Regions from separate parts of the Paenibacillus sabinae T27 genome, predicted to be linked through region 1. Evidence: riboswitches for the same ligand, from Rfam matches in the RefSeq annotation. Region 1 holds a riboswitch; each other region holds the start of a gene.
The links. Region 1 has a riboswitch for cobalamin ahead of cobT (nicotinate-nucleotide--dimethylbenzimidazole phosphoribosyltransferase). Riboswitches for the same ligand answer to the same signal wherever they lie in the genome.

Region 1 (7,307 bases):
AGCGCCTCCATCGCTGCTTCCAGCGGGCTGGACGAACTCACGCTGCTTAAAGAGACTGGTCCCGGGAAATCACGCTCGGCAGACTTGGCTTCCCCGCTCGCTCCGGCCTGTTCCTTCGCACTCAGAGACCACGGCTCCGCTGCCACTTGCAGACGCTCGCTGGGTCTTAGTCTCTGCTCTTCCGAGTTCAGCGTATATTTCCGCTGGTAGCCTCTTGGCGTAATCATTAGGCCGTCATATACCACCGTCGAGGAATTACCGATAATAACTGTCGTAAGCATCCCTATTTCATGCTCCAGCATGTCTGCGAGTGTGGTAAGCACGACCTGCTGCCGGTCCCGGTAAGCGCTCTTCACCAGGCCCACCGGCGTGTCCGGAGAACGGTGCCCCAGCAAAATCCGCTGAGTCTCAGCGATCTGCCGGGTGCGCTTTCCGCTTCTCGGATTATACAGAGCGATTACAAAGTCCGCCGCGGCCGCCGCTTCCACGCGTTTGGCGATGGTGTCCCAGGGGGTTAAATGATCGCTTAGGCTGATCGTACAGGCGTCATGCATAATTGGCGCCCCAAGGAGCGCTGCACAGGAGTTGATCGAGGATATTCCGGGAATAACCTCTACTTCAACTCCCTCCTCGGCATTCCATTTCTTTTCCATCAGCACTTCATAGATGAGCCCGGCCATTCCGTATACACCGGCGTCGCCGCTGGAAATAACCGCAACCGTCCTTCCCATATAAGCCTGCCGTACTGCTTCCTGAGCGCGGCTTACTTCTTCCGTCATGCCGGTTCTTACGATCTCCTGTGTGGTCAGAAGGCCCCGGATCAAATCTACATAAGTGTTGTAGCCAATAATGACTTCGCTTTCCTCGATTGCCCTGCGGGCACGATCCGTAATATGTTCAAAAGCGCCCGGACCAAACCCGATCACCAGCAGTTTGCCTCTCTTCTTTTCCATTCGTGCTGCCTCCTCTATATGAAACAACTAACCTTTCCCGTAACGCCAAGCTTTCCTTAGAGGAAGCCAGTTTCATCGACTCACCTTCCCCGGATCGGTTTAACCCTGCTGCATCCGGACCCGGATCATTGAACCGCGAGGCCGAATTCATCTTCTTCGGGGGCCGGACTCGGGATACCGAGATCTTCAAATGTGGCCATCTTCGAAACCAATTGGAGGGCCGATTCGATTACAGGCAGGGCCAGCGCTGCTCCTGTCCCTTCTCCAAGGCGCATGTCCAGATGCAGCAAAGGCTTCAGCCCAAGCTCATCCAGCACGATACGGTGCGCCGGTTCAACGGATAAATGGGAAGCGAATAAATAATCCCGGCAGCGGGGTTCGATCCGGAAGGCAGCAAGCGCCGCGGCGCCTGTAATCACCCCGTCAATGACCACCGGAACCTTGCGGGCCGCCGCTCCCAATATCACGCCTGCCAGCCCGGCGATTTCGAGCCCCCCTACTTTGGCGAGCACATCGACGGCGTCACCGGGATTTGGCCGATTGACCTCTATCGCCCGTTCGATCACCTTTGCTTTGGCGGCCAATGCTTCATCGTTAATGCCGGTCCCTCTTCCGGTGATCCGTTCCACCGGATGGTTCGTAAATACTGCCGTCATGGCGCTGCTTGGAGTCGTGTTGCCGATGCCCATTTCCCCTAAACCGATCACTTCGATTCCTTTATCAGCAAGCTCAGAAGCCATATCAATCCCGACATGGATTGCAGCAACCGCTTCTTCCTTGGTCATTGCCGGTCCTTTGGCCATATTGGCCGTTCCCGGGCGGACTTTCCGCTGAATTACACCTTCCGGCAGGTCTGTCAGCACCGTCCCGATATCGACAACGTGAACCTCCGCCCCCGCTTGGTGCGCGAGCACATTAACGGCGGCGCTTTGGCGAATAAAATTTGCCATCATCAGCCCCGTAACTTCCTGCGGATAGGCGCTGACGCCTTCCTGAACGACCCCGTGATCGCCGCACATCACGATAATCGCTTTGTTTCCCACACTGGGCTGCACACTGCCCGTAATACCGGCAAGCCTTATAGCGATCTCCTCCAGGCGGCCGAGACTCCCCAAAGGTTTGGTCAGGTTGTTGACGCGCTTTCTCATTTGATGCATTGATACAATATTGAGCCGTTCAATCTCATTTAGCACCTGCAATAATTTTCCCAAGAAAATCACAATCCTCTCTTTTATAGAGACCTATGTAACAAGAATTTGAGAAATAAAAAAGCACTTCCTACACAAAAAGAGCGCAGAAGTGCCGTTAATCGCTAATACAAGCGTGCTCCCCCTCCCTATCCTCGTAGGTCAGTCGTGCTGTTGAAAAAGGCAGGTCTCCTGACTTATGGATCAGACGCAAATACGAGATCATGATGACCAAGTTGCTTAAGCCTTCCCGTTTGACACAGTGGCTCAAAGCTCGCTCTCCATTTACAGTGGCGGGACCGCGACGGATTTTCACCGTTCTTCCCTTTTAAGAAACGCCTCGGCGTTCCACCTTTTTCTCCATATGATGTTGTTGACAAGATATGATTATAGTACGGCTATTATAACTTGAGATTTAAAAAGAAGTCTATAAGTCTGCTTTCCAGATTATCCGTGAGTTCGACTATAGTACCATTGTCTACGATTTCTGTTTGTCCGGTAATCATCCGAATAATGCTGCCATGGGTTACAAGCAGTACATTTCTTTCCTCCGGAACCTCAAGGCTGCCAATTCCTTCGCAAACCCGCCTTTGCATCGATTCCACAGCTTCAACCCCATAGATCGGAGAATGGATCAGCTCAGGATTGGCTATTTGGAATACAGTCCTGATTTCCTCCAGCGCCTTGCCTTCCAGCTCACCGAAGCTGCGTTCCGCGAACCGGCTGTCAACCTTGATAGAGAGTCCATAGACAGATGCCAGAATATGGGCTGACTCACGGGCTCTTCGCAAAGGGCTTGAAATAACGGCATGAACATTCATCCGTTCTCTGAGCCGTCTGGAAGCTTCCTGAATCTGGCCGATCCCGCGTTCATTCAGACCGATATCCTGTATCCCTTGTATTCTCCCCTGCTTATTCCAATCGGTCTCGCCATGGCGAATCAGATAAAGAGGCATTCTTCATCTCGTCCTTTTCTAAATCTGTAATGTTAAGCTAATTTGCTGCAGTATGTAGTAAATTCGATTTCCATCTGACACACGAGATAGAAAAGCAGCCTACCGGGATGAGCTAGGCTGCTCATGGCAAAATCTATTCAGGGCTAGGCGGTCAAACCGGACAGCAGCTCGCTCAGCCGGTCGAAGTTCTGCTCATTGCCTTCTACGCAGTACGTCTTGGCTTGCTCGAACTCCGCAGTATGCTTAAACAGCTGGCGGAATGTGACTCTTGTACGGTCATCCAGATCCTCAAAGGTGGCCGTCACCTGAAATTCCGGGCCGGACAAATGATTGAATACAATCCGCTCCAGCGGCACGATCTCGATGAAGACACTATGATTGGGATAGTCCGCGCCAGTCGGCCCGTGCATGACGAACCGCCACTCGCCTCCCGGCCTGAAGTCAAACTCGTGAAACGTATTGGTGAAGCCCTTCGGTCCCCACCAGCGGGCTAACAGATCGGGGGTTGTCCAGGCTTTATATACCAGCTCCTGTGGCGCATCGAACTCACGTGAGGATATAATTTCATTCTCACCTATGCTTGCTTTCATGGCTATGCCTCCCTTTAGAGTGTCTTGCCCAATGCATCCAGCATCGCGTTCGTGCCATGCTCACGTATTTCCTGCGTATCGTACCCGTCAAAGAACGCATCTTGCTCGGTTAAAACCAGCTTCGTGCCGTCCCCGGCCGGAATAAATTCGACCGTTGTGATCGAAACGGAGATGCGCTTGCCGCCCGAATCCAAGGTGTAGGTGTAGACAATGCGCTCTTCCGGAACGATCTCCTGGTAGCAGGCGTCGAAGGTAAAGACCGGTCCCTCGGGAGGCCCTCCACTGCTGTATTCGCGTCCCCCGACCCGGAATTCGAAGATATCGGGCTTCGAGAACCACTTAGATTTGGCAGTCGGGTCCGCCCAAGCGTTATAGACCCGCGCAGGCGAAGCGGCATAGGTCCGCTCGACAACGAAGGTGGCATGCTTGACGAATCGTTCGGTCATGATTGATCCTCCTTGGGTTTCGTGACTTTATTTTCCTTGGCAAGAAAGTCGTCCAGCAAATCCAGACGGTGTTCCCAGTTCATCCGCCGCTCTGCGACCAGCTTCTCATGACGCATTTTCATCGCTTGCAGGAGGCTTGTGAAATCTTCAACGGTTAATGGCGCCTTCCCCTGCATCAACTTGGATACATGCTCGAGCTGCTCGAGAAGCTTATGCTGCAGCTTGATCTGCTCCTTGATCCGGGCTATCTGCAGGGTGACGATCTCAAGCGGGTTATACTGCTCGCCGGCCAAGACGGACTTGACCTCCTCCAGTGATAAGCCCAGCTCCTTAAGCGATAAAATCTGCTGCAGACGCGACAGGTCGGATTCATTGTACAGCCTGTGGCCGGATTCCGTCTGGCCTGATGGCGAGAACAAGCCAATTTGATCGTAAAATCGCAAGGTTCGCACGGTGAGTCCCGTCAGCTTGGCAAGGTTCCCGACCTTCCAATATCTTTTCATAATCAACTCCTTCGTTTGCACTTGCTGTGTTCCGGTAACTTCACTATAAAACATGACGTAACGTAAAGTGCAAGCAGGAATATCGGAGCAATAGATCAAACCCATTCTCCAATTGACATATGAATCAGAATTACTTTGATTTCCTTTATTTTATAGCAGTGATTCGATAACTGGCTCTAAGTCAACCGGTTCCGTCGTCGTTTCGAATCTAGCTTTCACATATCCATTACGATCGATCAAAAATTTCGAGAAGTTCCACTTGATCCCGTCGCCGGCGTATATTTCCGGATGCTTTTCCTGCAGAAAATTCTGCATCCATTGGCCGTCCGAAGTCTGGGTATCGAAACCGTAAAATGGTGCTTGCTGTGTCAGATATTGAAATATAGGATGAGCAGATAGCCCTCTAACCTCTATTTTCTCAAACAACGGGAACGTCACCCCAAAGTTGCTCTCGCAAAATTGTTGCACTTCAGAGTTGCTCCCCTGCTCTTTCTCGTTGAATTGGTTGCAAGGAAAACCGAGTATTTCGAGTCCCTGCTCGCGGTGACTTTCGTAAAGCTTCTGTAGACCGGCGAATTGACGAGAATAGCTGCATCTGCTTGCAGTATTGACAATAAGGAGAACTTTTCCGCGATAGGCTGACAATTCGACCAGCTTACCGTTAATTGAGTTGACTTGAAAATCATAAATCGACACCGTATCATTCCTCCTCAAGCTTAATAGATACATCATACGGCTAGAACATCTATTGGTCTAATATATAAGAGGAATAATCGTTATAGGTTATACCAATATAGCGAGGGTGCTCGGGCCTATCACGAAACTTGACGGCTCTACTGTTCCTAGTCCTCCGTTTTTGCATGGTCAATGGCGGTTACTACCTCTGTAAAAGTTTCAATCTGCTCGTACATAAGGTCTAGATCTATTTTCTCAATATGTCCGTTGTCTCCTACCGCACAAAGGTAATCGGGTCCTGGCACAAGAGAGGTCGTTGGGATACACGCTTCGTACAAGGGCTGGCCTTCTCCAAAATAAAAATTACCCTTGGAATTTAAGGTTATGGTTCGGACCTTTGTCCGCCCTTGGATGGCGTTCAGGTAGATGCTGTCCATGAGTTGATTGCCTGCAAAGACTAACTCATTATCGCCGTCTGATATCATGGCGGACATTCCTGCGTTTGTACATCTTTTTCTGTGGAAATCCTCCTCCCTGACCCAATACCTGCAAAAGTGCAGGCATATCTCCTCCGATCTCCCCGCCTAGGGGCGCGCATGCTCTAAAAGGTGCACCATCGTAGGCTTTACTTCTTCCTGTCCAAAAATCGCCTGAAAAACCTGCAGATTTGCAGGAATACCTCAGCCCCACTCTACCTCGCAGTCCATTCTGACCGTCGTATCGAATATGCCCAGGTACGCCGCAACGCTGCCGTCACCCGACAAGTACAATCCGGTAAAAGAACGTTATCACTCAAAAGACCACTTTTACGTTTAAACTGCCGCTATCCACTGATTAACAAGAAAAAAATCCGCTTCCCCAGGATATATCCCGCGGGAGCGGATTTTTTTATACGGTAGATTTCTTTATGCAATCTCTTGCATTTTCATCGGCCGTGTATTATACAGATTTCCTTGAATGATGACCGGTTCAGCAGATTAACCCAGCTGTTCAATAACGGCTTTGGTTACAGCCAGCGTCGACTGTGGATTTTGGCCCGTAATCAGGTTGCCGTCCACCTCGTAATGGGAAGTCCAGTTCGGAGCGGCAACATAGATGGCTCCCAGATCGCGAATCTTGCTTTCCAGCAGGAAAGGAAGATACTGATCCAGCGTCGTTTGCGCTTCTTCCCGGTCTGTAAACGCGCTGACGCGTTTGCCGGCAACAAGCGGCTCGCCGTTCGACAAGGTAGCGCCAACCAGTCCGGCCGGTCCGTGGCATACTGCAGCCACAATCTTGCCCCCTTCATAGAAATCGCGCAGCAGCTTCTGAAGAGCTTCGTTAGCTGGAAGATCGTACATCGTTCCGTGGCCGCCCGGCAGGAAAATCGCATCGAAGCCTTCTACGGAAAATTCATCCAGCTTGGCTGTGTTTTCCAAATATTTTTGCGTATCCAGGATTTCTTGCGGGGTGTTGGCATCTACGCTGCCGGGATCGACCGGGGCCTTGCCTCCAAGCGGACTTGCGATGGTAAGCTCGTAGCCCTTCTTGGTAAATTCAATATAGGCTTCAGCGAATTCAGAAAGCCAAATCCCGGTCGACTTGCCTTCATGAATTTCCGAGTGATTCGTTACAACAATCAGAACTTTTTTTGCCATTGGTATTGCCTCCAGTATTTTAATTTTGGTGCTGGCTTTATTCTAGTCCTGATCTTGCTATAAAACAAATTATGAAATTTCGGATTATCCATAAATATATTTATATATTATCGCGTATTGCCGCTATCATCTCCTGGATTTGAGGCAAATGCTTATGCTTCAATTTATAGGCGAAGTACAGCTCGTTATTGACTTTTAAATCCTCATAAACCGCTTTTGCCGCAACACTTGCCGAGTTATTCAAAATATAGGTCGGGATCACACTTAAACCTGCGCCTTGTTCAATGGCTTTCAGGATTAGACGCAGATCAGGAATGATATGGGCGGGCCGGATTTGCGGACGCTTCTTGAAATGCTCCC
Region 2 (7,307 bases), 1.7 Mb from region 1:
GATACCATGTGTCCCCGAAGGACGAATTCCCAAAGGACGATTTGGAAACGTTATGATCTATCTTATACTTAGCTTCCCCGTAGAAGGTGTGTAGTCACTAAGACGCCCGACCACCTCTACGAAGGAAGGAACAGGTATGCGAAGGAGTAAGACCTCCGGTTCAACCCGTCGTAGAGGTTGGTGGGACGTTTAGCCGCCAATTACGATAAGGGGAATCGGTATGAGGAATGCAATCCGCGGTGCACGACTGCCGCAAAAATTACTTGTCAATTTGATCGGGACGTTTGTGCTTAGCTTTACTTATTATCATATTAACTACCAGAATCATCTCACTGAAGGCGGGTTTGTAGGCTTGTCGCTCCTCGGCAAGTATGTTCTGGGCCTGTCACCCTCTGTCACCGTGCTGCTGCTTGATGTGCCGGTTCTGCTGATCGCGCTGATGCTCAAAGGAAAAGCTTTTGTCTGCCATACGTTTATTTCCGTTGGATCATTTACCATATTCTATGGACTAATGGAGCGTTACTCTGGCATGACCCTTGATTTCCATGGCAACCTGGCGCTTGCGGCGCTGCTGTCCGGCCTGCTCACAGGAGTTGGCTCGGGACTGGTGCTGCGATGCGGAGGCGCTAGCGGCGGAGACGATATATTATCTCTGCTGATCAGTGAATGGAAGGGAATCAAGGTAGGTACGGTATTTATCATGATGGATATTGCCGTGCTGCTGCTTTCGCTCTTCTACATGCCGCTTAGAGAAACCGTTTATACCGGTATGGCGGTGGTTGTGGCCGGGCAGGTGATCACGTTCACGACCTCTCTCGGCAAGCCGAAACGCGGCAAGAAGCTTCGGGTTCAGCCTGGAGCGAGAGGCCGGCAGGAAGCGACCGCAACCCTTACGGGAAAATTGTAATTCGTGAAGTCAGCCGAAACCGGCTGGCTTTTTTTACGTATATGGATATTGTAAGGATGCAATACTGATGGCTGATAGTATCCGAAAAAAAGGAGGAGACAGCATGCTAAGGAAACTTATCGACAAACTCATTCACTCCGTCGGACACTCAAAATATGAAAGACACAGAGGATCATCCGGCGGCTATCACAAACGGCCGCAATACGGAAGATCCTCAAGCAGCAGACACAGCTACGGCAGCGGACGCGGGCACGGCTACTACAAGAACCGGTACGGAAGCTCCAGCTAATCGCCGGACTGTTGTAAAAGATGCATTGCGTCAACGGCTTGCGCCGCCCTATATGAGGCGGCGCAAGCCGTTTCTGCTTTGGAGGGAGAGCATCTAGATTATGAATCCGAACCCGGGGCAGACGCTGACAAAGCCTGCTCTAATTCCCGGATGAATTCCCCGGAATCCTTATATGGATTTTCTCCCTCCAGAAGTCTTAGCAGGATTTGGCGCATATCCGCCGAAAGCTCCAGCTCATCCGACCAGCTGCGTTCTTCGCCTCCCGGTACCGGTGTGTAACCGGAATACAGCATGAAGAGCATAAGATGCCCGATATCGTGCAAATCGGAGGCGATGACCGCAGGCATCCTCCTAGGCAGCCCGTCCTGATCCAGCCCATGCTCGCTGTCGTCTACCGGACCGTCATGTCCTATCCGGCGGGCCAGCCCGAAGTCGATTAAATATAGTTCCTCTCCCCGGAGAATGACATTCGGAATGCGAAGATCGAGGTGGACAAAGCCCCGCTCATGGACATGCTTCACCCGCTCCATCAATTGCAAGGCAAAGCGCAGCGTGTCTTTTTCTCCGAACAGTACCCCCTGCTCGAAAATCAGCTGCTCCAGCGTAAATCCTTCAATATAGTCGGTAACCAGCCACGCCGAGCCTTGTTCCTCAAAAAAATCCCGGAAGGCGGGGATACAGGGATGCTGCAGCTGCTGCAAAATATCCCGCTCCCGCATAAGCATTTTCTTTCCGACATCCCGTTTGCTCGGCTTTGCCTGTTTGAGGGCGACCTGGCGGTTCTCCTCCGTGTCCAGGCAGCGGTATGCCAGTCCGTAGCTCCCTGTTCCAATCCGGGACAATACTTTGTACCGCTTACCGATCCAATCTCCCTCTTCCCGGGGATAATCCCTCCAGGCGGACAAAAAAGCGCGCAGGCGTGCAAACAATGAATATCCTCCCAACGTTACTTCCGTAATAATGTGATCTTTATGTTCATTATTGCACATTTCCCCGAGTGTACTTCAAGTCTGAAGGATGAGGTGAAATGCGGACGTTAGGTATTCTTTACTGGAAATGGGGCTTGCAAGTTTCAGAAACTGCGGGCAATGTTTAAGCTACTAATAATAAAACTTTAAATCATTTTTTAAGGAGGCGAAAGCTTGGATCTACTTGCAATTCTCAAAGCCGTTATTCTGGGTCTGGTGGAAGGCCTGACCGAATTTGCTCCGGTGTCCTCTACCGGCCACATGATTATTGTCGACGATATGTGGCTGAAATCCCAGGAGTTTCTCGGAAAATACACGGCCAATACGTTCAAAGTCGTCATTCAGCTCGGCTCGATCCTTGCGGTCGTCGTGATCTTCCGAAATCGTTTCATCGATCTGCTCGGACTGAAACGCTTCAGCCGGGGAGCGCTTGAGCCTGTTCCGGACGGCCAACCGTCCCCAAATCCCGGATCAGGCCGTCTAAAGCTAGGACAGGTATTGGCGGGGCTGCTCCCTGCGGGTGTTGCCGGCATGCTGTTCGAGGATTACATTGATGAGTACCTCTTCTCGACGTCAACCGTGCTGATCGGTCTTGTGATTGGTGCCATATTTATGATCTGCGCGGATTTGTTCGCACCAAAGCGTGTGAAGGTGCAGACCGTTGATCAGATTACATACGGGCAGGCGCTTACAGTCGGTCTGATTCAGTGCTTCTCGCTGTGGCCTGGCTTCTCGCGTTCCGGTTCGACGATTTCGGGAGGCGTCCTTCTGGGCATGAGCCACCGCGCCGCTGCCGATTTCACCTTTATTATGGCGGTTCCGATCATGGCGGGCGCAAGCTTCATCTCTCTGCTCAAGAACTGGCAGTATTTTACGCTGGACGCGCTGCCGTTCTTTATTGCCGGATTTATCAGCGCCTTCGTGTTCGCGCTGCTGTCGATGCGGTTCTTCCTGAAGCTGATCAACCGGATCAAATTGCTGCCGTTCGCCATCTACCGAATCGTACTGGCCGCGATCGTCTATATTATTTTCTTTTAACCGGTTATCAGGTATTGCTATAACTGGAGCCTCCATCTTCTATTGCGGGCCGCAAAGTCTTGCCGTAACATAAATGGTGTACTCAATATTCAAGCAACCATTCACCTTAAATAACGGAAACAGGTGCTTACCGGACCGAAATAGGCCGGAGGCTTAAAAGGGAAGCTCGGTGCAAAGCCGACGCGGTCCCGCCACTGTAACGGAAGAGTCTATCAGCATTTATGCCACTGTCAGCCCGGGCTTGACGGGAAGGCCGCTGACGACGATGACGCCTCAGCCAGGAGACCTGCCTGTTTCGACGCACTGCTGTACCTACGGGAGATAGGGAGGTGTAAGATCGCAAACGTAATGAAATACGTAGGCGTCTTTCCCCCTGCGCTTCCGGGGTGAAGGACGCCTTTTTTAGTGGGATTTTGCAGGTTCAGAACATAGAGGAGGAACGAAAGAGATGACAAGGAATGCCATAACAAGCAATCTCGGATATCCGAGAATCGGAGCCAACCGGGAATGGAAAAAAGCGCTGGAAGCCTACTGGGCGGGAAAGATCAATGAGGAGCAGCTTCGGACGGAAATGGATCAGTTTCAGCTCAGCAATCTGCGCAAGCAGCAGGAAGCAGGCATCGACCTGATACCCGTTGGAGATTTCACATATTACGATCATGTGCTGGATACGGCGGTCATGTTCGGCATTGTGCCTCCGCGCTATCGGTATGAAGGCGGGCCTGACGGGCTGGATCTGTATTTTGCCATGGCCCGCGGGAATTCCCGGGCGGCGGCATGCGAAATGACGAAATGGTTCAATACGAACTATCATTATATTGTGCCGGAGATCGGCGATATTCAGCCTGTGCTGACCGAGAACAAACCGCTGGCCGCATACCGGTTCGCCAAATCGCAGGCGGGCATTGACGGCAAGCCTGTCGTCATCGGATTATATACGTTCCTGAAGCTTTCCAAAGGGTTTGCCCTCTCGGAAATCCGCAGCGTGGCGGAGCGGTTCCTGCCGGTCTATGTCCAGCTGCTGCAGGAACTGGAGCAGGAGGGCGCGGCATGGGTCCAAATCGACGAGCCGGCTGTCGTAACCGGACTTCAGGAAGAGGATATTGAACTGCTGGGCCATATTTACGGCGCCCTTCATGCCGCGGTTCCGGGTCTTCGCATCATGCTGCAGACATACTTTGAGTCGGTGCAGCCGCTTGAAGCCCTGCTGAAGCTGCCGGTGCAGGGGCTTGGTCTTGATTTTGTGCACGGCGGCGAAGCCAATCTCGAAGCAATCGAGCGTCTGGGCTGGCCGGAGGACAAGACGCTGGGAGCCGGTGTGATTGACGGGCGAGGCATTTGGCGCTGCGATCCGGAGGAGAAGCTGGCTCTGGCGGAAAGGCTGGAGCGGCTTGTGCCGGAAGGCAAGCTGATTCTGCAGCCGTCATGCAGCCTGCTGCATGTGCCCGTGACGGTGCAGGGCGAGGATCGGCTGAAGCCGGAGGTGCGGAATGCGCTGGCCTTCGCCGACGAGAAGCTGGCAGAGCTTGGGCTACTGAAGCTGGCGCTACTTGAAGGCAGGGAAGCGGCCGGTGCGCAGTGGGCCGGGGCGAAGGCAGCGCTGGATGCTTTCCGCAAGCTGCCGGAGCGAAACCGCGTGGATGTGGCGGAGCTTGAACGCGGTCTGGAGGAGCTGACGGACCGGAGGAACACGGTCTACGCCGAGCGGGCCAAGCGCCAGCAGGACAAGTGGCGGCTGCCGCTGCTGCCGACAACGACGATCGGGAGCTTTCCGCAGACGCCGGAGGTCCGGCAGGCGCGGCTGAAATGGCGCAAGGGCGAGCTGAGCCCGGAACGCTATGATGAATTTATCCGCCGGCAGATCGCGGACTCCATCACGCTTCAAGAGAAGATCGGTCTGGACGTTCTGGTGCATGGCGAGTTCGAACGCACCGATATGGTGGAGTTCTTCGGCGAGAAGCTGGACGGCTTCCTGTTCACCCGGAACGGCTGGGTGCAGTCCTATGGCTCCCGCTGCGTCAAGCCGCCGGTCATTTATGCCGACGTCGCTTTCACCGAGCCGATGACCGTCAAGGAAAGCGTCTATGCGCAATCTTTGACGAAGCTTCCGGTCAAGGGTATGCTCACCGGTCCGGTCACGATTCTGAATTGGTCGTTCGTCCGCGACGATCTGAGCCGGGAGCAGGTGGCCAATCAGATTGCGCTTGCGCTGCGGCAGGAGATACTGGCCCTGGAAAGCGCCGGCGTGGAAATGATCCAGGTAGACGAGCCGGCGGTGCGCGAAGGACTCCCGCTCAAGGAACAGGATCGCAGGCAATATCTGGAATGGGCTGTCAGAGCGTTCCGTATTTCCACAAGCCTCGTTCGCGATACGACGCAAATTCATACGCATATGTGCTATTGCGAATTTGGGGATATGATCGATTCCATCTCCGATATGGATGCGGACGTGATTTCCATCGAGACGTCGCGCAGCCATGGCGAGCTGATTGCGAGCTTTGAGCAAATGGATTATGACAAGGGCATCGGTCTTGGCGTATATGACATCCATAGTCCGCGCGTTCCGTCCGTAGAGGAAATGGAGACCGGCATCGAGCGGGCGCTGCGGGTGCTGCATCCGGAGCAGTTCTGGATCAATCCGGACTGCGGGCTGAAGACGCGGGGCTGGAGCGAGACAGAGGCATCGCTGCGAAATATGGTAGCAGCCGCGGACAATGCCAGAAAGAAGGCGCGGGCGGTCCAGCCGTAACTAGTAAGGGATAAAATAAAGCAGGAAAACACCGGGAATCGTCTCCCGGTGTTTTCTTTTTCAATAGCTTTTTAAAATCCTAAAGACAGGAACAGCAGAGAGCAGCCTGTTACTCTGTTTTCTTCTCAAATGTCTGACAATCCGTTTCTTCGGCGCGGGTCGCTTCCTTCACCTTGTTAAAAGCGACGAAAATCGAATCGGCGTTGCACTTGTTTTCATTTTCCCAGTGGCTACAGGTGTTCACTTCGCACAGCACATCTTTGGCCATGAGCATTTACCTCCCTGTATGAAAATAAGAGTTCTTATTGGTTAGATACCCGCACATTCCCGGATTGCAACAAAAATACTTAAAATTTTAGAAAAACTTCCTCAGCCGAAAAAATACCGCCCCCTGCAACCTTCCAGAGGATGGAATCGTCTAGGAATCAAACGCCAAGGACGAACAGAAAAAAAGGAGGGAGTCATGATAAAGCGGGGATTGCTTACCATTGTAACATTGCTGCTGCTGACCGGTACGCTGATTGGCTGCAGTTCGGGAAGAAGCGCTGATCATGCCGATCAGGATAAACAGTCCTTACATTCCGAAAGCATGGACAGCACAGCAGCCGAGTCCAATTCTTCGAGTGCAGAAGCTCCGATCGCGGCCGGTAACGGAGGATCACCCGCCGGCGCGCAAGTGAAAGGAATGAAATTCGGAAATCAGACAAGTACCGATTCCGCGAACCGTACCGGCAATGCCTCTCCCGGAGGATTCACATCAGGTGATGTAGCGGACGGTCTTAACAAAAAGCTGATCTACCACGCCAATCTCAACATGGAAGTCGAAAATTATGAGAAAGCACAGACCGAGGTGCGCAATTGGGTCAATCTCTCCCGGGGCTATATTATCGGATTCAACGAGACCGTGTCCGATTCCGAGCATGGCGGCACTTTTGTCGTGAAGGTGCCGGCTTCCGGGTTCTCCTCCTTCATGGACAATCTGGAGAAAATCAAGCATGTGTCGCTTCAGCGCAGCATTGAGGGCCAAGACGTTACGGAAGAGTATGTTGATCTTGAAGCGCGTCTTAAGGCGAAACAAATGCTGGAAGCCCAATACACCGAGTTTATGAAAAAGGCTGCCAAAGCCTCCGACCTGGTGGCTTTCGCCAATGAGCTTGGACAGATTCAGGAGAGCATCGAGCAGATCAAGGGCAGAATGCGCTACATCGACCAGAACGTGCTGTACTCTACAGTGGAGCTTCGAGTGTACCAGACGGATGAGAGCTCCGCCAATCAGCGCTTGGAAGAACGCCGGTCGCTGTTTGGCAAAGCGGCGGACGCGCTGCGCGGAACACTGAATGCCATGTCCACGGCATT
Region 3 (7,307 bases), 930 kb from region 1:
TCGCTGCGCTTGAACGTTGCCAGATTGCTCAGCAGACTTCCCTTCGCTTTGACAAACCGGGCATCCCCCGGTCCGATATCCGCTGCGGAAAGGGCGATGATGACCTGCGACACGCTCTCGCTGTTCTCTTCGCCGGACAGCTTATAGCCGCCGTCTTCGAGCTGCTGCGCCGACAGCCAGGCGACCGCTTTGTCAATGGCTGCCTGCACTCCGGCTTCTTCCTTATGCGCGGACAGCGCGGCGACCGCCATCGCGGTCAGATCCACGTTACTCTCCCCGTTGTCCGTAAGCGGGAATCCACCATCCGTGTTCTGGATATCCGTAATCCATTTCACCAGCTTGGCTCTGGTCCAGACCACGCTCGCCGGAACGGAATAGTTTCCGCTGTCCAGCGCAAGAAGCGCAAAGATCGGTCCGTTGCTGCCCTGGTTCGTGAGATTTCCGTTATTGTAAATCTTGGCGGTCAGGTCATAGCCCGCCGCATTTCTCGGGTCTCCGCCTGCGGCAGCAATGGACAGCGCCAGCCGTTCGTAATCGGTCACTTTGCGGAATTCGCCCTTGCTCTCCGCAATTTGCTTCAGCACACTTGCCAGATAACCTGCCGGAAGCGCGTTGCCGGAGCGGACCAGGCCGAAGGCCTGCCAGTCGCTAAGCTCTCCTGTCGACAGAATCCATTTGGCCGCCGCCGAAATGTCGGCTTTCACTTCATTTCCGGAAGCCTCCCATTTGCTGCGGTCGACTACGGCATATTTGGTAAAATGGCTTACTTTGCCGGTAATCGTTCCCGTCGACAGATCCAGAGCGGCTGGAACCGGAATCCATTGATTCGTCTTTTCATCCAGCCAGGCCAGCGCCAGATTTTGCGGGTTGCGTGTACCTACAGGAAACTGGATGGACAAATCCGTAGGCTTGGCAAATTTCGTTCCGTTTGGCGTGAACTCGTACATGCCCGATACCAGCTCCGGCCGGGACGAAGGCTGCTCCTGCACGCCGATGGTAATCGCGATGCCTTCCACCGCTCCCGCCGGAATTTGCAGCTGCACCTCTCCGGCCGCATCCTTCAAGGCAGCTCCCGCCGATGTAGCCAGCTGCGCAAAGGATACACTGTTCGCCGTCAGTGTCTTGGCGAGCTCGGCGGACTTCTCAGAAGTCATCGGCGTGCCGCTGACCGCTGTTGTCGCGCCAACCTGATTCAGCGGCAGAGTATTGGCGGAAGTGATCGACACACCCGAAGCTGCCGGATCTTTTGTACCCGAAGGGCCGCCGGAAGATGTTTCCGTCACAGAGGTCACATACTTCCACAGCACATCGTCTCCGTCCTTCAGCACATACTTATCCGCGCCGAACGGCGGTTCGTTTCCATTGACAAAATATTTCCATCCGCTCTCACCGCCCCGGTCAAATTCGGCCAGACCGTCGATCGAATAGACATATTCGCTTCCCGAAATTGGCCGCGATTCTACTTTGCCGCCCAGTGCGCGGACAAGAAGACTGTAAGGACTGTCCCCGGCGCTTAAAGCAAAGGAGGTGCTTGGCAGAATCGTTCCTTTTACGCTGTCGCCGACAACGGAAAGAGTTGCCCTGGAAACCGCCGGAGGGGCGGCAATGGCTGCCGGCTGTTTATACCGCACCACGCTTGGCGCTGCGCCCGCCTGATAACCGGTCACTTCGATTGTATAGCTGCCGGCGGACAGGCCGCCGAAGGAAGCGACGCCCTGGTCATTCGTTATCGCCGTCTGTCCTCCGATGCTTACTTTCACACCGGCAGCCAATGAAATATCAGGTTCGGAGCTGAAGGTTTTTTCACTCCATACCCATTGAACCCGATTGACTTTAACCGTAAAAGCCTGCCCCGGCTGCAGCTGCGAAGGTGACAGCTCCACAGAGTGGACAACCTGGGTGGAGTAGCCTCCATAATAGACCAGCACCTTATCCGAAGCCTGAAGCTCAAAGTCGCCTAATCCGACGCTCGGATAAATCCATTCGCCCCCGCGTTGAACGACAAATGACCACCAGTTGTTCATGTCGCCGGTGATTCCGCCGATACCGCTGATAAAGCTTCCAAATGAAGATTGCGTGATATCGAGCGCGGTATGAGTCGCATCGGCCAGTCTTTGAAGAGCCTCAAGCGCTACTGACCCGTTTATGGAGCCTTCCATAATCGTTCCCTGTGGTCCTTCTACTGCCAAAGACACCGGCACTTCCTTCGGCAGAACCGTAACCGTCCCGGTGTAACGCACGACTGTCGGCGCGGCATTGTCCTGGTAGCCGGTAATTTGGAGCGCCTGCGTTCCAGGCGTCAGATCCGTTCCGAACGAGGCGACTCCCTGATCGTTCGTAGCGGCTGTTTTGCCGCCGATGGAGACGGTAACTCCGGAAGCCGCCGCGATGATGGGATTTCCGTTAAAGTCCCAGGATTTTTTATGAACCGTTACTTCAAGAGCTTTGCCTTCTTTCGGCGTAACCGGCGATAGCGTTACGGAATCCACCAGCTGTGTGACACCGTAGTCTCCATAATAGACATAGAGCCGGTCTCCGTCCTGAAGCGCAAAGTCATTAATCGCGGTATAACCGCTGACCCACTGGCCGCCGCGCTGAACGATGTACATCCAGCCGTCATAGCCACCATACTTTTTCTCCTTGACGCCAGCTATTTCGCTGATATACGCGCCATACGCGGTCATTTTGCTGACAACCGCAATCCCTTTGGTATCCGCCAGCTTGTTCAGCGCATCCAGTGCGCTGCTTCCGTACACGCTGCCCTCGCCCAAGGATGCCGTTGGCCCCTCGATCGCTACGGACACCCGGACAAGCGGGTGTGCCGCCGGAGGGTTCGCGATAAAATTATACAGATTGCTGTCGCCGCCGGCCGTGAACAGGTTGTAGGCGGTCAGCGCCTGCAGTGCCTGCTCCGTGGCAAAAGCGTCGCCGCCGCCGGACAACAGGTGGGTAAAGGCCCCATCTGCCGTACGGAAGCTCATCAGACGGCTGATCAGATTGCTGCCGTTCTTGGTGAAGTCTGCGCCGGCCGGATTGATACCGTACGCGGTCAGGCCGATAATGGCCTGCGAGACGCTCTCGCTGCTCTCTCCATAGCCTCCGTGAGCCGTATTCTGCTGAGCGGACAGCCACTGCACCGCTCTTTGCCCGGCTGTCGCAACAGCCGGATCACTCTTGTAAGGGGCCAGGGCAACCAGAGCCATTCCCGTAAGGTCGGGCTCGCTCAGACCTCCGCCGGTAAGGGCAAAGCCTCCGTCACCGTTTTGACTGGAAAGAATGTGCTGAACCAGCTTGTCGCGGGTCCAATTCGCATCGGACGGCACCGTATAGCTGCCGGAATCCAGCGCGATCAAGCCATAGACAGCGTTGTTTAGACTTTGTCCGGTGATGCCGCTGCTGCTGTAGATCGGCTCGATCAGATTATAACCTGCAATATTTGCAGGATCTTCTCCGACCGCTTTAGCCGCCAAAGCGTATCTGGCATAGTCGGTAACGGCGGAAAAGACTCCTTTCTCCTTTTCTACCTTTTGTTTAAGTGCGGCAGTGTAGGAATCCGGCACTTTGTAACCGGCTTGAGCCAAGCCGATCGCCTGCCATTCCGAGACTACCCCCTGCTTCAAAATGGACTCTGCCGCGGAATACACGGCATCGGTTACGCCGATCGACTGGGCCACGGCCGCACCCGCTGCTGCTCCGGTATCTGCAGTCCCCGCCCCCTGGGAATCCGCTGCCTCGGCAAGCGCATGCCCCGCCGGTGCAAAGGACACGCCCAGCAAGGAAAAAATCATCAATAATGCCATTCCCAGCGCCAGAATTCTGGAAGAAATCCTGCTCTTCATTCTTCAACCTCTTTCTCTCTTGAGTATTATGGGAGTCTTCCGAAACCATAAAAAAAGACCGCCCCGGAGGGACGGTCTTTCGGAAAAACGAGCCGGGAATCCATGCTGTATAAGCCACTCCCGGCATCGGCCGCGCGTAAATGCCAGATGCCCTCACCCCCCGAAGGACACTGAACCTTGACTGAAAAAAGGCAGGTCTCCTGGCTTATGCCTCATCGCCTCCCCTCCGGCCTTCCCGTTCGCCTTGAACAGTGGCTTGTTTCAGAGGAGCGCTCCGCATATACAGTGGCGGGACCGCGCCGGATTCCAACCGGCTTCCCTTTTAAGCAGGCTTGTAATCGGCCTGCACCTTTTTTAAGACTATATTAAATTTTGACAATCTTTATCATATCGGTTATCACAAGGGTTGTCCATACATGAAAAGCCATTAAGCCATGAAATTGAACGCGTAAATTCTCCGCTATTCCGCCGGAGAACTCGCGCTTGCCGAAGGGGATGGAGCCGCCTGCGGAGCTTCCATAAGGACCAGCGTATAGTCTTCGGCTTTCACCGTGCTGCCGGCCGTCAGCTTAGGGGCGGAAACGAGCGTTACCTTCACCTGGTTAGGTGCGACAGCGGAAGATCCTCCGCTCCCGCCGGATGAACCCGGTGCCGGGGAGTCCGCAATGCTTGACCCGGCGGCTGGCTCTCCAGGCGGCGACGGCGAGCTTGCAGGAACGGTCCCGCCGGTAGCTGCCGATGGGCCGGCCGAGGCCGAGAGCGAATCCCCGGCGGCCTTGCTCTCATCGGCGGACACCGTGTCCGCCTGGCCTTGGCCGCTGCCGGCGTTTCCAGCTGTTCCCCCACCGGAGGCCGCCGCTCCCGAACCGGCAGCGCCGGCGGAACCCGCTGCTCCACCGGCATTCGAAGGGCTTGCCGATCCCGGCAGCCCGCAGTCATGGACCAGGCTGTCCACTTTATACACTTCAGCCTGGCCGGTACCGGCATCCACCTCAATCTCCGCCGGATTAAACTCGCGGCAGGCGTCCGGGGAGGCGAAGGCGAACAGCAGCGAGCCTCCGCCCCCGCCGCGCTCAAGATAGGCGGCGGCTTCGAGATAGCCCGCGCCAGCCGCAGACTGCGTCGGCGAAGGCTGCGGCGAGGCGGCCGGAGTCGCTTCGTCTCCGCCGCCCTTCAATAGGCGGGCCGCAAGGGCGCCTGCAACCAGCAGAACGATAACGGCCGCGCCGAAGATCATCAGCTGAAACCGGCGGCGGCGCACCCACTTGGCCAGCGGCGAGGCCGCTTGCCCCCGGGCCTCTCCATATACGTTTTGCAGCGCGGGTCCCGCCGGGGCCATATATGTTTTTCGGAATTCGCGGCTCTTGAACGCTTCACGGTCATGGCTGGCGAAATACTTTAAAATCGCCCGCCGGTAGCCCGGCTGGAGCTTCCTTGAGGAAATGGTGAACAGCGGATTGTCCTGCGACCAGGCCAGAAAACGGTAGACCGCTTCCTTGCCGCCTTCCTCCTTCCTCCGGACATGCTCCAGCAGCGCATCATACTCGAGCGGCCCTCCCTCGCGGGCGCTGCTGTGGTAGAAGGCCAGCGGCAGGCGGGCAAAAGGCTCGGCTCCGGGGCTCTCTTTCATCCAGCGTCGTCCCAGAAGCTGCACATCGTCCAGTTCCTGCGGAGACAGGCCGTCAAAAATATGCTCGTCCGGGTTCTCCTCCCCGAACCAGCGGTACGCCGTGCGCAGTACATTCGCCTTCCGCCTGCTGTGCAGGTCAAGCGGCGGGTCCCATTCGCCCATATCGAGGGCGTAGCGGACAAATGACAGCTCCAGCAGCTGCTCCTGCGTAATATCTTCAATCGACAGCCGCTCCAGCAAATACCGGTCGGCCGCGGCGGCCAGCTCCTTCTGGAGCGCCAGCGCTTCGGGGCGGATGCCTGCTCTCCGGCGGCGGTCCTTCTCTGCTTGTTCAATGCGGCTATGGATCGCCGCCACGGCTCCCACCGGATCACGCTCCCGCTCCAGCTTCTCCGGCAAATAATCGAGCAGCGCGTCATGGACAGCCGGTTGACGCAGCGCTTCAGGCATGAACCGGTCCCAATGCCCTATCCACTCCAGCAGCCCCGCGGCGTTCGCGGCCGACGCCAGCCGGGATTCCACATAGGGCTGGAACAGAAGACGCGCAAAGACCGGGGTCGTCAGCAGCTTGCGGAAAAAGGCGGCAGCCAGCTCCCCGCCGCTCTCAACTACGCCAAACGCTTCCTCCAGAGAATCCGTGCGGCCGGCATTTTGCGCGTTCAGCATCCCGTTAATAAAGTAATCGACGATCCGCGTCCGGTAATTATGGCCCTTCAGCGAAAAATAATCCCGGAAGCTCTCCAGAACGGCCGTCTCCGGTATCGCCTTCTGCCGGACGGCGTCGAATTCGCGGTCGAAGCGCTCCAGAAACAGGTCGTTCAGCCGGATTTTCGACTCCAGCGCCCCTTCTCCGCCCAGATAGCTGAGCAGCCCGTTCAGGACGGCGCTTTTGTTCTCCCGGTATAACGCCTCGTCTCCCTGCTCGATCCGGTAAAAAACCGCCAGCTCGTTATAAGCCGCCAGTGACAGCTTCCGTTCCGCAGGCTCGCCTCCCAGCATCATGTCAGCGAACCCGGCAAAATCGTCCGCAGCCCCTTTCCCGCGCAGCAGCAGCTCCCAAGCGAGCTCAAGGAACGGCTGGGACGAGGCCGGGAAATCGGCGTTCATTATCCGTCCGGCGGCAAGATCAAAAATAAAGTCCTTCTCGATCGCCCGGTCACCGGGACGCAGCGAGCCGTTCTCCACAAACGTCAGGTGGATGTATTTACGGCTCTGGGGCTCTTTTGCATACGTGATGACACCGAGTCTGCGGCGGAATTCGAGGGGGAGACAGCCGAGGAGCACCTCGGTCAGATCGGCCGCCCGCGCCGACAGTTCACTCACGGGGACGTTCAGCGATATATACATTTTCTTTTTGCCGGACACCGACTGCATGATCGCCTGCAGCAGATTGTTAAAGATTGCTCTGTCGACGCCAAGCGATTTCAGAACGTCCGCCGGGCGGGGACGGTTTCGCCGTGACACCGGGATGCCGCCTAGCTCCGGCAGGGGTTCTCCCGGTTCTCCGCTGAATCCCTCGGCAAAATCCGCATGCAGATAGTCACCGTAATCCCGCACGATTTCTTCGGCCCGGGAGGCGGGAAGCACATAATTATGGGTGAAAAAGGCGCTGCGCAGCCCCGTGAAATCCGCCGCCTGGAAGACGCTTTGTCCAAGCACGGTCTCCCCGCTGTCCGGATGAAACAGATGAAGTGCGGGCGGATACTGCGACTCGTCCTTCTCGCCTCTGGCCGCCAGCTCCGCCGGAGCGTCGTACAGGCAGAACGGGTGAAGGATTTTTTTGACGAAATTATTGTCCAGACTCTCTGACTTCGCCACCGTGTCAAAGCCCTCCGTGG
Region 4 (7,307 bases), 1.6 Mb from region 1:
CCCTTGAACGAGCATTGCACTAAGTTTAACGGGAAATCCTCCCTCATAATTTGCCGTTTGAGCCCAAATGGGGAGAAAACGGACAAATAAGCTGGAGAATTTCCGTCTTAATAACTCAAAGATACTTATATGATAAAAATAAACGGGAGAAATTCCCGCATATCCGCTATAGAAGGGTCGAAGCAAGAAGTAGGGTCCAAGCAGCATTCTCGGGTTTAATTGACGGCACTATCAGTTCAGCTAAGAAGATTGGTAGGTCGCCTCATTCGCAAACTGGCCCCAACGCAGGCCCTTGCCATCAAGAGCTTCCGGTCTATACAGGGCTCCGGCCCGTTTAGCCCCTTGGCCCATTTGCCTGTCCCGGTTCAACTTCCGCTGCCAACCCGCCGCGAGTTCTCGCATCGCATGGCCGCTCCCGAGGGCCGGCTTACAGCCTTGCGGGCTAACACCAACCCGCCGGGAGTTTTCGGCTCGCCACGCCGCTCCCCGCCCAGGCTACAGCAGAACCGGCTGCCACAGCACGGGCTCCGCGCCGCCTGCAAGGCTGGCCTGAATATCGATAATCCGCTGGTTGGAGCTGCCGCGGAAGCGAAGGGTCGTGTCCTTCAGGGCTTCCTCGAAGCGCCCGTCAATCAGCACCTGGCACAGAGACAGCAGCTTCCATTCGGGCGATCCCGGCATCGCCGCCAGCTCTTCGAAAGTGTAGCCGGTATAGATCCACACCGGGAAATCCGGCAGTGTTCCGCGCACCTCGCCAATGAACTCCGCAGCTTCCTCCGCGGAGAAAAAAGGATCGCCCCCCGCCAGCGTCAGACCGCTCAGCAGCGGATTGGCCGCCATGTCGCCGATGATCTGCCGCCGCCGCGAAGGGGTGAAGGGCTCGCCATACCCGAAATTCCAGGTTTCGGGATTGAAGCAGCCCGGGCAGCGGTGGCGGCAGCCGCTGATGAAGACGGCGGCCCGCAGCCCTTCGCCTTCGTTAATGGATTCCGGGTAGTAGCCGCATATATTCATAGATGCTTGACCCGGTCCCTAACCTCGGCCTGCTTGGCCGCGTTGAAGCGGGTCTGGTAGTCTCCGGTCAGGTAGCCTGTGACCCGGCGCAGGCGGCGGATATGCACTTTCTCTTCATGTGCGCCGCAGGAAGGGCAGTTCGAGCCGATGACGCCCTCATAGCCGCAGCCGGAGCAGCGGTCCACGGGATGGTTGATGCTGAAATAGCTGATATTTTGCTCCAGGGCGTAACGGATGATTTGGACAAAAGCCGTCGTATTGCTGCGCGCATTGCCATCCAGCTCGACGTAGGAGATCGCACCGGCGTTGCAGTATTCGTGGAACGCGGCTTCGAGCTTGATCTTGTTCGCCGCGCCCGTCGGGTAGTAGACCGGAACGTGGAACGAGTTCGTATAATACTCGCGGTCGGTAACGCCTTCGATTTCGCCAAGCTCCTTGCGGTCGATCTTGGTGAATTTGCCGGACAGCCCTTCCGCTGGAGTGGCGAACAGGGTGATGTTCAGGTCGAGCTCTTCGCTTTTGCGGTCGCAGAACTCGCGCATATGCCGGACGATGGCCAGCGCCTTGTCGTACACCTCGGCATCCTCGGCGTGATGCTTGCCGTACATCGCCTTCATGCATTCGGCTATCCCGATGAAGCCGATGGACAGGCTGCCGTGCTTCAGCAGCTCACTCACTTGCTCCTCGGGTTCCAGCAGTTCCCCGCCTTCCCATACGCCCTCGCGCATCATGAAGTCGGACGCTTTGGCCTTTTGCGCCGCCTGGATGCGGAAGCGGTGAAGAAGACCCTCCAGGGCAATTTCCATATAATGATCGAGATCATGATAGAAGCCTCCCTCATCCGCCGCTTGCCGCAGACCCGTAACGATCCCGTGCTGGACGCCAAGCCGGACAAGGTTGAGCGTATTGAATGACAGATTGCCTTTGCCGGAGCAGTAATTGCGTCCGAAGCGGTCGCCGAGCACCCGGGTGCGGCAGCCCATGGTTGCGAATTCGGTATCCGGGTTCGCCGGGTCGTAGTACGCCAGATTCAGCGGGGCGTCCAGATTCGCGAAATTCGGGTACAGCCGCCGCGCCGAGCATTCCGCAGCCTTCAGGAACAGCTCGTAGTTAGGATCGCCCGGCTGCTGGTTCACGCCTTTTTTACATTTGAAGATCTGAATCGGGAACACCGGCGTTTCTCCGCTGCCCAGTCCATTCATCGTCGCCGTCAGCAGGGAATCGATAACAAGCTGTCCCTCGGGCGAGGTGCAGGTGCCGTAATTGATGCTGGTAAACGGAATTTGTCCGCCCGCTCTGGAAGACATCGTGTTCAGGTTATGTATAAGACTCTCGGAGGCTTGGAGCGTTTCGCTCTCGGTCTCCTTCAGCGCGTAGCGGAAGGCCTTCGGGTACCGTTCCTTCAGATCGGTCCGGCTCATGGTGATTTCCCCGAGATCCTCGCTTGCTTGTCCTTCTTCAAAATAATCCAGGCCCTTGCGGAACTGCTTGGCGAAGGATTTGGCCACATAAGGGGCGAGATCGTGGTCGAGCTTGCTTCCGGATACGCCGCCGTATTGAGCGTTTTGCTGGGATTGAAAAATAATCGCCGTAAGCGCCATAGCCGTCATAATGGAGTTCGGAGGCCGCACGCTGCCGTTGCCGGTGTTGAAGCCCTGCCGGAGCAGCTTGTCAAACGGGATGAAAATGCAGTTCGTCGTTCCGATGGCGTATTGGTCCAGATCGTGCACGTAGACGACGTTTTCCTTGATCGCCTGCACAAGCTGTGGCGGCATCGTAAAGCTGCGGGCATACCACTTGGAATACTCGCTGCCGAATTTGCTCATCTTGCCGGAGAAGCTTTCCCCGTTAAGATTGGCATTCTCCCTCAGCAGATCCATGTCCCGGCTGTCGATAATATCGCGCCCCAGACCGATAACTTCCTCCAACAGAACTTCGTTTGCGCTTTGCCCGCTTGTTTGCCGTTTCTCCAGCAGCGTCATTGTGCAGTTCTCCTCTCCGTAACGTCCCTGTCTTAAACTTTGGTTGTCTTGCCTTCGGGTACCTTTCCTGCATTCCAAAAAGGCATTTCCCGCCAAAGAACGCAGAAAATGCCACTATGCAAGCCCGGCCCGATTGAACAAAGCCCGGTCATCTAAAAATACATAGCGGACACCTCTCCTGTTCCTCGCAGGCGCTGGTATGAATGGTGTCTCTAAGAAACAGGCAGGTCTCCTGGCTTCCGTCTGTTCTTCCGGCGCCTTCCCGAAGAGCTGCCTTGCGCTCTCAGTGGCCCTATGCCGGAAGATGCCGCCCTCGTCCTCGCCTGAGGAGGGGCATCCGGTTACAGTGGCGGGACCGCAGCGGATTCGCACCGCGCTTCCCTATTAAGCTCGAACTCTCCGTCAGAGAGTCAAGCACCTGATTCTACTATATTTTGTTGTGATTTATTTAAGATAACCCAATATATTGTATCTGTAAACATATTTTTTGATTTTTTGATATCCACAGAACATCCACAAACGGTCCACAGGTAATCCACAAATTCATCCACAAACCTGCCGCTTAGGGGGTGGAAAAGGTGGGCATACCGGGCTCGTTAGTGTCCGGATTTGCCTTCGATTTTGCCTCAACCAATCTCGCATGCTCTCCGGCCACTGATGAATGAGAGAGAATGATTTGTAGCCCGGCTCCCCAGTTGCTACAATATAGGAAAGATGGCAGGGATGTTTCCAAAAGTTCAGTATGGAGAGGGAGGCTATTCAAATGGCTATCGCCGAAATTACCGTAATTCCGATCGGGACCGGCAGCACCAGTCTCAGCAGCTACGTCGCCGGGATGCAGCGCGCACTGGAGAGCGTTGAGGGCATTACCTTTGAGCTTACATCTATGGGAACCATTATTGAAGGCCCGCTGCCGCGCATTCTGGCGGCCGTCGAGGTTCTGCACGAGACGCCGTTCGCGGCCGGTGCCCAGCGCGTGTCCACTGCGCTCAAAATCGACGACCGCCGTGACAAAGCGGCCAGCAGCAAGCAGAAGCTGGAGTCGGTAGAGCGGAAGCTGCACGGAGAATAAGAGCGGGCGGGGCGCCAGGGCCCGGCATGATTGCGGCCCTGCGGCCCACCGTGCCGCAGGGAGGCGGCCAATGGCTGGCGCCCGCCGGTTGGCTCCAATCGAACGTATGCAGCGCCGACCTGCGCTCCCCACAGGTTGGGTCAGGGCATTCTCTTTCGCAGGGAGCTGAATCCTTACCAATCCGGGGCGGAAAAAGAGTTGATTTTTTCGCCAAACAAGGTATAATAGTTTCTGTTGTGACGGAAAATTTACAACATGCTGGTGTAGCTCAGGGGTAGAGCAACGCACTCGTAATGCGTAGGCCGGGGGTTCAATTCCCTTCACCAGCATCCTATAAAGACAAGAATGGCGCAGGTTCCGGGATTTCGGGACTGCGCCTTTTTTTAGCTATTGGAGAGAAGCTCTTCCACTGTATGGTCAAAACTCCAATTGATTTGGGGTACACCATTCGCCTAGCGGTTTTTTTAGTATGGAACTCTCGATATACATCTGGATAGAGCCATTGTTAAAAGTTCTTCGTTGAACACACGGGATTGTCTATTTCGCTCAATTAGCCAATTAGCAAAACCTACTGCTGCTTGATACTCCTCATAATTTTCAGCATTCACCCGGAACTCAGCCAATTTAACCAATTGTGCGTATTCCTCATCCGATAATTGGATGCCCAGCCCAGAAAGTTGTCTCTGACGGATTCTCCGTGCCGAATCATCTTGTATGGCTCGGTGCGTATTGGACACTTGTCCCCCATGAAGTCGATAATACATTAAATTATGAGGGATATTTGCTAATTGCGCGCATGTGGAAAGCCGATTCCACAGTTCGTAATCTTCGGCGTGGGGATAGTTATGATCATAACGAATATGAAGACGATTTACTGAACTTCGGCGCATCATCACGGAAGGGTGTAATATGCAGCAATAAAATAATAGCCAGACCTTTATTTCTTCGTGATTCATAGGATTTAACTTGACGGGTCCAAGATAGTTAGTTGTGTATCCTGTTCCACAAACATCTATGCTGCGATTCTGATCCATAAAATAAGCCTGCACTTCCAAGCGGTTTAGTGCGGCTATATCATCGCTGTCCATACGCGCGATGTACTGACCCCGAGCCAGATCAAGTCCTTGATTCAGAGAAGTTACAATACCCATATTCTCGGAATGGAATATTTTCCTTACCCTTGTGTCTCCTATTTCATGTATGATTCCTGCTGATCCGTCAGTTGATCCGTCATCGATGATGATCAATTCCAGGTCGGTCAACGTTTGCAATAAAATTGAGTTAACTGCTTCCTGTAAATACAGTGCGTTATTATAGACCGGCATAATTACAGATATTTTTGGCACCCGGCATTCCTCCTAAGTCCTTGTCTCTCATTAACAGGTTATGATGAGACACACTAATGCGCGATAGAAGAACAGAAAAAAGGCATATGGTCGGAGTGTATTTGTTGTCGGCAGCCAGGACTGCTTCGACAATACCAACAAGAGAAGCCATTATTCTGCCTTTTTCGAGCAGCGCATTTTCCGGGAGGTCCTGCCGTTCCAACTTTCATCCGGCATTCATACTCTATTAAAAAGGAGGTGACAAGCGATGGATGACAGAAAGATTCGAAGTCTTTTGTCGAAAGAACCGGTAAATCCGAATATATCCTCGTCAGCCAGAGCATTATTGTCGTATTTGTACCAATTGCAGGGCAAGGCGATTATCTCCGGGCAGCATGAATATCTGGAGTCTCCGAACCAGTTCAGTCCGTACATTTTCAGCAAGACAGGCAAATACCCGAAGCTCAAAGGCGTGGAATTCGGTGCAATCAACGGCCAGAGCGACCAGACCGTCTATAATCAGCGGGCCAATGTGGTCAATGCCTGCAAAGACTGGGTGCTGAATAAAGGCGGCATCATCACGGCTACCTACCATGCGACATTCCCCGGAACCGCCAACACTTGGGCCAATGTACAAGCCGACTGTACGCCTGAACAGTTTGAGCCCATCATCACACCGGGTACGGATCTGTACAACGCGCTGATTGAGGATATCGATCAAGTCGCAGAGCATTTGAAGGCGCTTCGCGACGCGGATGTCCCGGTTCTCTGGCGTCCTTATCATGAAATGAACGGAACGTGGTTTTGGTGGGGCGGCCAGCCGAAGTTTAATAATCTGTGGGAGATCATGTACAACCGGTACGTGAATGTTCATGGCCTTAATAACTTGCTGTGGGTCTGGAGTCCGAACGCAAACAACCAGTGGTGTCAGAACGCCGCCGATTTTTACGTGGGCCACAACCGCGCGGATGCGCTGGGCATGGATATCTATAACAACGACTTCAAGGCTTGGCATCATCAGGAGCTGCTGCGGATCGGTGAAGGCAGGATCATCGCGATTACCGAGAACGGTCAGAATCCGGATCCGACCACACTTCGGCAGAAGCAATATATGTATTCGTGGTTCATGACCTGGGGCAGCTATGTAAAAGATGGAAGTCGTAACCCGGCGGATAAGCTGCAAGCGCTGTATAACGATCCTTTCGTGCTGACCCTGGATGAACAATACCCGCCGGAAAATGCCGTGTACCCGCCCGATACATCCATCGGAAACGGTTTATGGGGAGATTATTACGTCGGGACTAACTTTGAAAAGTACTATCTGGGCAAAACGGTGCCCAAAATCGATTATAACTGGATGAAGGGAACGCCGGTGGGCAATTACAGCATGTCCATCAAGTGGGCAGGATACCTTCGCCCCAGATATTCCGAAGATTATACGCTGTACACGAAGGCCTCAGACGGCGTAAGGCTGTATCTGGACAACAACCTTCTTCTGGATGACTGGACGGTACACAGCACGCAGGAGCATTCCGTGACCCTTCGTCTGGAGGCCGGAAAATATTATTTTATCGAGCTGCATTATTTCAACGGAGGCGATCCCGAGGCTGCCGTAAGCCTCTCGTGGTCCAGCCCCAGCCAGCCGAAGGAAGTGATCCCGCAGTCGCAATTGTATTCTGGGTAACTCCGGATAGCCGCCCAGTACTTATCTTAAGCTGCCTTAATACAATGGTGTGATGTTCCATACAGATTTAAGGAGGATGCTGAGATTGCAAAAGAAACGGCTTGCGGGAAAGAAGAGAACCGGATCTTCCAGACAAAGACATGTTCATGAATTTCAAGGCAGCACCAGACTGGCGGAAGAAGGCGCAGACCGGCACAATCACCGGTTTGCCGGCGTTACAGGGCAAGCGA

Region 2: it holds a riboswitch for cobalamin, as region 1 does, so the genes downstream of both, metE (5-methyltetrahydropteroyltriglutamate--homocysteine S-methyltransferase) here and cobT (nicotinate-nucleotide--dimethylbenzimidazole phosphoribosyltransferase) in region 1, are expected to answer to the same signal.
Region 3: it holds a riboswitch for cobalamin, as region 1 does, so the genes downstream of both, PSAB_RS24445 (S-layer homology domain-containing protein) here and cobT (nicotinate-nucleotide--dimethylbenzimidazole phosphoribosyltransferase) in region 1, are expected to answer to the same signal.
Region 4: it holds a riboswitch for cobalamin, as region 1 does, so the genes downstream of both, PSAB_RS01930 (anaerobic ribonucleoside triphosphate reductase) here and cobT (nicotinate-nucleotide--dimethylbenzimidazole phosphoribosyltransferase) in region 1, are expected to answer to the same signal.

Annotation. Positions count from the first base shown of each region.
Region 1 is NZ_CP004078.1:1,967,823-1,975,129, reverse strand. Features, by position in the region: gene cobJ (precorrin-3B C(17)-methyltransferase) at 1-953, opposite strand, end outside; gene cobT (nicotinate-nucleotide--dimethylbenzimidazole phosphoribosyltransferase) at 1,079-2,173, opposite strand; cobalamin riboswitch at 2,306-2,511, opposite strand; gene PSAB_RS24545 (histidine phosphatase family protein) at 2,542-3,096, opposite strand; gene PSAB_RS09015 (SRPBCC family protein) at 3,240-3,686, opposite strand; gene PSAB_RS09010 (SRPBCC family protein) at 3,701-4,132, opposite strand; gene PSAB_RS09005 (MerR family transcriptional regulator) at 4,129-4,635, opposite strand; gene PSAB_RS09000 (glutathione peroxidase) at 4,786-5,331, opposite strand; gene PSAB_RS08995 (hypothetical protein) at 5,478-5,795, opposite strand; gene PSAB_RS08990 (type 1 glutamine amidotransferase domain-containing protein) at 6,288-6,947, opposite strand; gene PSAB_RS08985 (LysR family transcriptional regulator) at 7,048-7,307, opposite strand, start outside.
Region 2 is NZ_CP004078.1:3,663,079-3,670,385, reverse strand. Features, by position in the region: gene PSAB_RS16935 (YitT family protein) at 221-907, shown strand; gene PSAB_RS16930 (hypothetical protein) at 1,011-1,196, shown strand; gene PSAB_RS16925 (serine/threonine protein kinase) at 1,295-2,125, opposite strand; gene PSAB_RS16920 (undecaprenyl-diphosphate phosphatase) at 2,339-3,202, shown strand; cobalamin riboswitch at 3,307-3,510, shown strand; gene metE (5-methyltetrahydropteroyltriglutamate--homocysteine S-methyltransferase) at 3,651-5,951, shown strand; gene PSAB_RS25155 (DUF1540 domain-containing protein) at 6,061-6,219, opposite strand; gene PSAB_RS16910 (DUF4349 domain-containing protein) at 6,415-7,307, shown strand, end outside.
Region 3 is NZ_CP004078.1:1,037,025-1,044,331, reverse strand. Features, by position in the region: gene PSAB_RS24445 (S-layer homology domain-containing protein) at 1-3,839, opposite strand, end outside; cobalamin riboswitch at 4,013-4,207, opposite strand; gene PSAB_RS04655 (GAP1-N2 domain-containing protein) at 4,300-7,307, opposite strand, start outside.
Region 4 is NZ_CP004078.1:411,459-418,765, forward strand. Features, by position in the region: gene PSAB_RS25655 (hypothetical protein) at 241-402, opposite strand; gene nrdG (anaerobic ribonucleoside-triphosphate reductase activating protein) at 496-1,014, opposite strand; gene PSAB_RS01930 (anaerobic ribonucleoside triphosphate reductase) at 1,011-2,996, opposite strand; cobalamin riboswitch at 3,202-3,433, opposite strand; gene PSAB_RS01935 (MTH1187 family thiamine-binding protein) at 3,760-4,068, shown strand; tRNA gene PSAB_RS01940 (tRNA-Thr) at 4,326-4,397, shown strand; gene PSAB_RS01945 (glycosyltransferase family 2 protein) at 4,533-5,414, opposite strand; gene PSAB_RS01950 (glycosyl hydrolase) at 5,662-7,077, shown strand; gene PSAB_RS01955 (YmaF family protein) at 7,154-7,307, shown strand, end outside.